2 regions of the Geobacillus sp. ZGt-1 genome follow, and region 2 is predicted to be linked to the other one. Evidence: riboswitches for the same ligand, from Rfam matches in the RefSeq annotation. Region 2 holds a riboswitch; the other holds the start of a gene.
What was found. Region 2 has a riboswitch for thiamine pyrophosphate ahead of thiC (phosphomethylpyrimidine synthase ThiC). Riboswitches for the same ligand answer to the same signal wherever they lie in the genome.
Positions count from the first base shown of each region.

Region 1 (3,694 bases), on a different contig from region 2:
GTCGTAGCCGGCGCCGTTCCAATATACTTGGCGCAGCACTTTTTTCGCGTCAAATGCCGCATCAGCGATCATCTCTTGAAATAGGTGCGGGCGGACGTGGTACGAGCAGCTTGATGTGACGAAAAAGCCGCCGTCTTTGACAAGCTTCAATCCGTTTAAGTTAATGTCTTTATAGCCGCGCAGCGCCTTCGGGACGGCATGGGCCGATTTCGCGAACGCCGGCGGGTCGATGATGACGACATCCCACTGTTTGCCGGCGCGCACCGATTCGCGCAAATAGTCGAAGGCGTTGGCGACGACAAATTCAACGTTCGTGAATCCGTTTAACGCGGCGTTCCGTTTCGCTGTTTCGATGGCATGTTCAGAAATATCGACGGCAGTAGCATGTTTTGCCCCATACAGACAAGCGTTTAGCATAAACGAGCCGGTATGGGTGAAGCAGTCGAGCACGGTTGTCTCCGGACCGATGAGCGGACGAAGAGCGGCGCGGTTTTGCCGTTGGTCGAAGAAAAAGCCTGTTTTTTGTCCGTTTTCAATATCGACGATGTATTTCACGCCGTTTTCCTCGATTTCGATTTCCGTTTCCGCTTCCCCGTACCAAAAGCCTTTTTCTTGTTTGAGACCCTCAAGCTCCCGAACGGACACATCGTTGCGCAAATAAATGGCCCTTGGGGCAAACACGTCAAGCAAGCCGCGCAAAATCCAGTCTTTCCGCCTTTCCATGCCGAGCGCCAAAATTTGCACAACAAGCACATCTTCATATTTGTCGACGATCAATCCGGGCAAAAAGTCGGCTTCGCCATAGACGGCGCGGCAGGAGCGAACGCCGGGAATCATCCGTTCACGGTACGCCCACGCCTGACGGATGCGGTCGATGAAAAAGCGCTCATCGAGTTCATCGTTTGGGTTTTGCGTCAAGACGCGGACGATGATTTGCGAAGCGGGGTTGATATATCCTTTCGCCAGCCAATACCCTTGATGATTGTAAACGTCAACGAAGTCGCCCGGCGCAGCATCGCCTTCGATGCGGTCAACTTCACTTTGAAAAATCCATGGATGCCCTTGCTCAAGCCGTTTTTTCCGTTCTCTTTTCAGGATGACCTTCGCCATCGTTTCCACTCCCATTCCGTCGTCAATTGCTGCGTTTCCATCATAGCGGATTGCAACGCATAGCGCAACGTCGGAGAAAAAAAGATTGACAATCGTTCGTGCCATGGTATGATTAAGTGTAAAGAAAACTGAAAATTGCACCATCATCCACTAGGGGGGCCTTTAGAAAGGCTGAGATCAAAGTGTGCCTTTGAGACCCTTAGCACCTGATCTGGGTAATGCCAGCGTAGGGAAGTGGAGGAGCAGCACAGCAAGGCTAGGCTTTGCCTTGCCAACGTCGCATGCCCACGCCGCTTTCTTTACGCCAATCGGCAAAGGAAGCGGCGTTTTTATTTTGCCAAAAAGGGGGAAAACGAATGTCATTTGCCAAACAATTGCGCCAAGCGGCCGATCCGATCTGGCAGGCGAGTTTCCGCCATCCGTTTGTTCAGGAGCTTGGCCAAGGGACGCTTGCGCGCGAGAAGTTTCGCTATTACGTGATGCAAGATGCCTATTATTTGCGCCATTTTGCCCGCGTGCAGGCGATCGGGGCGGCGAAATCGCCGGATTTGGCGACGACAGCCCGGTTGGCGCACCATGCACAAAGCACGTGCGAAGCCGAGCTGTCTCTGCATGAAACGTTCGCCGAGCTCTTGGGCATTACAGAAGAGGAAAGGGCGGCGTTCATTCCGGCGCCGACGGCGTACGCCTATACGTCGCACATGTACCGCGCGGCGTACGAAGGGCATCTCGGTGATGTTATCGCCGCCATTTTGCCGTGCTACTGGCTGTATTACGAAATTGGCGAGCGCTTGAAAACGTGCCGCCCGAACGATCCGATTTATGAAAAATGGATCGGCACCTACAGTTCGGACTGGTTCCGCTCGCTTGTGGAAGAGCAAATCGCGCGGCTTGACGACATCGCTGACGAGGTCACCGAAGAGGATCGCCATCGGATGAAGCGGCATTTCCTCATCAGCAGCGAATATGAGTACGAGTTTTGGGAGATGGCGTATCGGCTTGAGCAGTGGCCGTCGGCTGAATTGGCGGCGAGCCGTTGACGTGAGACAAGGAGGAGAACAGGATGGAAGTGAAGACAAAAGGGTTAAGATTGGTGGATATTTTAACGACGATCGTCATTGCGATTGTGTTTGGCGTTATTTACAAATTATGGGGACCGCTATATAGCGCGGTGGGAGCAGTAGGGTTTCATCTCGATCAATTCATTTACGGCATGTGGTTTATCGCCTCCTCGCTCGCTTATTTGCTCATTCGCAAGCCAGGGGTGGCGTTGCTCGCGGAGATTGCGGCTTCGTCCGGCGAGCTGATCATGGGATCGCAATGGGGGCTTGAAGTGCTCATTTACGGGGTCGTTCAAGGGCTGTTGGCCGAGCTCGTCTTTGCCGCCTTCCGCTATCGGCGCTTTGATACGTTCGTTGTATCGCTCGGCGCGGTCGGGGCGACGATTGGCTCGCTCATCATGGACTTTTACAAAGGCTATATTGAGGCGCTCGCCCCATGGAATATGGCGCTCTTTTTGCTGGCGCGTTTTATCGGCGCCATCCTCATCTCCGGCGTGCTTGCTGTTTCATTGGCGAAAGCGCTCGAAAAAACCGGAGTGACGCAAATGTGGCGGCCGGCCTCGAAAGACGATTACGATGCATTGAACCGGTAAGGCGGCGAATGGCGATGAAACAAGCAATTGCGATTGATCGGCTGCGCCTGAAATTTCCCGGGAGCGACGGGCTGCTGTTTCGCGACTTGTCGCTTTCGATTGCCGAGGGGGAGAAAGTGCTCCTCCTTGGTCCGTCCGGATGCGGCAAGTCGACATTATTGCAAGTGATGGCTGGCATCATTCCCCGCTCGATCGATGTGCCGATGAAAGCGGAGCGCCTTAAGCGGCCGGAACGGTGGGGCTATGTTTTCCAAGATCCTGATGCTCAATTTTGCATGCCGTATGCGGACGAGGAAATCGCTTTTGCCCTCGAAAATCGAAGCGTGCCGCGCCACGAGATGCCCGTCCGCATCCGTGCCCTGCTGAACCAAGTCGGTTTGGAGATCGCTCCGCATACGGATATTCATACGCTTTCCGGTGGAATGAAGCAGCGATTGGCTCTTGCTTCGGTGCTGGCGCTTGAGCCGGATGTCTTGTTTTTGGATGAGCCGACGGCGCTGCTTGATGAAGAAGGGACGAAGGCGGTATGGCAAACGGTGAAGCAGGTGGGCCGCGGCAAAACGGTCATCATCGTCGAGCATAAAATTGACCATGTGCTCGACTTTGTGGATCGCATTGTCTTGTTCGGCCGCGATGGGCGCATCATCGCCGACGGCGAGGCGAAGGCGGTGTTTTCCGACTATAAAGACGTCATTGCCGCTGAAGGGATTTGGTATCCAGGCGTCTGGGATGACTATGACCGGACGGCAAGGCGGCGAAATCGCCATCGAGGCGAGGAGCTTCTTCGCCTCGCCCGTTTTCGCGGGTTCCGCGGCCGGGAGGCGAAAATCTATGTTCCTGAAGCAACGGTGCACGCCGGCGAATGGATTGCCGTCACCGGAAAAAACGGCGCCGGTAAAAGCACGTTGCTGCACGCGCTTATGCAACTCA
Region 1 is NZ_LDPD01000008.1:73,671-77,364, forward strand. Features, by position in the region: gene VU18_RS02560 (class I SAM-dependent rRNA methyltransferase) at 1-1,110, opposite strand, end outside; TPP riboswitch at 1,253-1,360, shown strand; gene tenA (thiaminase II) at 1,467-2,150, shown strand; gene VU18_RS02570 (ECF transporter S component) at 2,174-2,764, shown strand; gene VU18_RS02575 (ABC transporter ATP-binding protein) at 2,779-3,694, shown strand, end outside.
Region 1: another riboswitch for thiamine pyrophosphate. It lies ahead of tenA (thiaminase II); the one in region 2 lies ahead of thiC (phosphomethylpyrimidine synthase ThiC).

Region 2 (3,654 bases):
TTGCGATTTCTCCCAAACCGAGCGAATCCGTTGTTTTTCACCAGCCTTTTAGACTAGAAAATCTTTGCAAATCCACACATTCATGATTATGGCCAGGAAGGAAAATGAATGATCATTCACGAATCTATTTAAGCGGTGAAGATAAAGAAAAGACGATTGCATAATGGAAAAGGAGGAGAACGACTTTGTCTTTATCCAGTTATATTATCCGCACAATGTTCGTTGTCATTCCTGGCACAGCGGCGATCGGCATGGCCACATGCCTGGTCAACGGCATTCGCGGGGCGGCATTTTGGTGGACGCTTGTTGCTACGGTGCTGTTTGGCGCGATGCTCGGCTTCGTTTCGGCAACGCTCAACTATCGACGGTTTGTTGCCCCGATTGCCGTTATTAACGAACATTTAGGCAAGATGACAGGCGGAGATTTGACGGTGCGCATACCTCTTGATCGCGTCCAGCAGCTGCGGCCGATTGCGGCGTCGTTAAACGATATGGCAAACGCTTGGCAAAGTGTGATGGGGCAAGTCCAACATCATGCCGAAGAAGTAGCGCAATATTCTCAGCAGCTTGCCGCCGTCGCCGAACAGACGACGAAAGCGACAGAGCAAATTGCGACAACGATGGAAACGCTTGCGGCAAGTGCGGAGGAGCAGGCCGATGCTGTTCGCACCACCGCCGCGTCCGTGCATGATATTTCCCAAACATTGAGCGACGTCGCTTTCCATACGAAAGAAGTGGCGCACCAGGCTGAGAAAACATCGGCGAAAGCAGAGGACGGCAAGCAGTCAATCGGACAAATGTCCAAGCAAATGCAGTTCATTTACGATCATGTGCAAACGCTCGGCCAGGTGGTGAAAGGGCTTGGGGAGCGCTCCAACGAGATTGGACAGATTACGGAAGCGATCACCGGCATTGCGTCGCAGACGAATTTGTTGGCGCTCAATGCGGCGATCGAAGCGGCGCGCGCCGGCGAGCAAGGGAAAGGGTTTGCGGTTGTCGCGGACGAAGTGAGGAAGCTCGCAGAACAATCAGCGCGCTCAGCGCAACAAATTTCCGAGCTGATCGGTTACATTCAAGAAGAAACGAAGCGGGCAGTTGCGTCTGCCGAACAGGTGATCGCCGAAGTGGCGAAAGGATTGAACGTTGCGGCGGCATGCGGCCAATCATTTGCCCATATCCGCGAGGAGGTCGGCCAAGTGAGCAAACAAATTGGACAAGTATCGTCCGCCATCGAGCAAATGACGGAGCATGCTCGTCAAGTGAACGACGCACTCCAACAGATGACCAATATTGTCGAACAGTCAGCGTCTGGTGCGGCCAACGTATCGGCAGCGACCCAGGAACAAATGGCTTCCGTCGAGGAAATCGCCTCTTCGTCGACATCGCTCGGTCAGATGGCGGACGAGATGCGGGCAATGCTGAAGAAATTTTCTGTGTGAGTGAGGAAAAGGACGCTTTCTTCGAGAAAGAGGGGCTTTCAAACGACGTGTGGGAGTCAACGTTTGGAATAAAATGGTTTGCATCTTTGCCAATTGCCTGATAGAATAAAAAAAGTCAGTCATCATTGTGATACGCTTATCTGCTAGGGGAGTCCGAGAGCCGGGCTGAGAAAAGAACGCGATGAAGTTCTTTGACCCTTTGAACCTGATCTGGGTCATGCCAGCGTAGGGAAGCAGGCAGCGGGAACAGATGGACGTGTCTTGTTCATTTGGCCTTTTGCCTTCGATCAGGTTCCGGTGTCGGAACCTGTTTTTATTTTGAATCGGCCGCCATCGCCTATTCTCGTGTTTGCCCCGCTTCAGACGGTGTGGCTTCAGATCTGATTTTTCATCATTTTATGTTGAAAGGGGAAGCCACGCATGGAAAACATCCGCTCGTTTATGTCGTTTCCGGAAAGCCGCAAAGTGTACATCGAAGGGTCGCGCCCGGATGTGCGCGTGCCGATGAGAGAAATTGCTTTATCGCCAACGAAAACGCCGCAAGGAATGGTGGAAAACAAACCGGTGCGTGTCTACGATACGACGGGCCCGTATACGGATCCCGATTTTGAACCGGACGTGGAGAAAGGCTTGCCTCCTCTTCGCCGCCGCTGGATTGTCGAGCGCGGCGATGTGGAGGAAATGGAGCGGTCTTCTGTTGCGATCCAACGTTCGCTTCCGTTTGTGCGCCGTCCATTGAGGGCAAAGCCCGGAAAAACAGTGACACAAATGCATTACGCCAAACGGGGGATCATTACGCCAGAAATGGAGTTTGTCGCGATTCGTGAACAAATCGATCCAGAAATTGTCCGCCAAGAAGTCGCCGCTGGTCGGGCCATTATTCCGGCCAATATTAACCATCCAGAGAGCGAACCGATGATCATCGGACGTCGTTTCCATGTGAAAATTAATGCCAATATCGGCAACTCGGCTGTTTCTTCATCGATTGAAGACGAAGTGGAAAAATTGCTTTGGGCAGTGCGTTGGGGCGCCGATACGGTCATGGATTTATCGACCGGCAAACACATTCATGAAACGCGCGAGTACATCATCCGCAATTCGCCGGTCCCCGTGGGAACGGTGCCGATTTATCAGGCGCTCGAAAAGGTAGGAGGGGTGCCGGAGAAGCTGACATGGGACGTGTACCGCGAGACGCTCATCGAGCAGGCTGAACAAGGAGTCGACTACATGACGATCCACGCCGGTGTGCGGCTTCATTACATTCCGCTCACCGCCAACCGGACGACCGGAATTGTCTCGCGCGGCGGCTCGATCATCGCCCAATGGTGTTTGGCCCACCATGAAGAAAACTTTTTGTATACGCATTTTGAAGAAATCTGCGAGATTTTGAAACAATACGATGTCGCGATCTCCCTTGGCGACGGCTTGCGCCCCGGCTCCATCGCCGATGCGAACGATGAGGCGCAGTTTGCGGAACTCAAGACGCTCGGCGAGCTGACGAAAATCGCCTGGAAGCATGATGTGCAGGTGATGATCGAAGGGCCGGGGCACATTCCGATGCATAAAATTCGCGAAAATGTCGAGCGGGAACAGGAAATTTGTCATGGAGCGCCGTTTTATACGTTAGGGCCGCTTGTCACCGACATCGCGCCCGGGTATGACCATATTACGTCAGCGATTGGCGCCGCCATCATTGGCGCTTATGGAACGGCGATGCTTTGTTACGTAACGCCCAAAGAACATTTAGGGTTGCCGAATAAAGAGGACGTACGCGCCGGGGTCGTGGCCTATAAAATCGCCGCCCATGCGGCTGATCTGGCAAAAGGGCATCCAGCCGCTCAGCAGCGTGACGACGCGCTCTCGAAAGCGCGCTTTGAATTTCGTTGGAACGATCAGTTCAATTTATCCCTCGATCCGGAACGGGCCCGCGAATACCATGATGAAACATTGCCGGCTGAGGCGGCGAAAACGGCTCATTTTTGTTCGATGTGCGGGCCGAAATTTTGTTCCATGAACATTTCACATGAACTGCAACGGAAAATCAAAGAGGAGGGGATGAAAGAAAAAGCGCAACAATTTATTCGGCAAGGGTCGTCGCTGTATCAATGACAAGAAGCGGGCTGCGATGCTCGGCATGGTGGAGAGGATATGGAAGTTCGATCAACGGAAAAAGCATGAGCTGGAAAACGCTCGGTGCTGATCGAAGCAGCGGAGG
Region 2 is NZ_LDPD01000006.1:130,705-134,358, forward strand. Features, by position in the region: gene VU18_RS01540 (methyl-accepting chemotaxis protein) at 186-1,439, shown strand; TPP riboswitch at 1,575-1,688, shown strand; gene thiC (phosphomethylpyrimidine synthase ThiC) at 1,860-3,548, shown strand.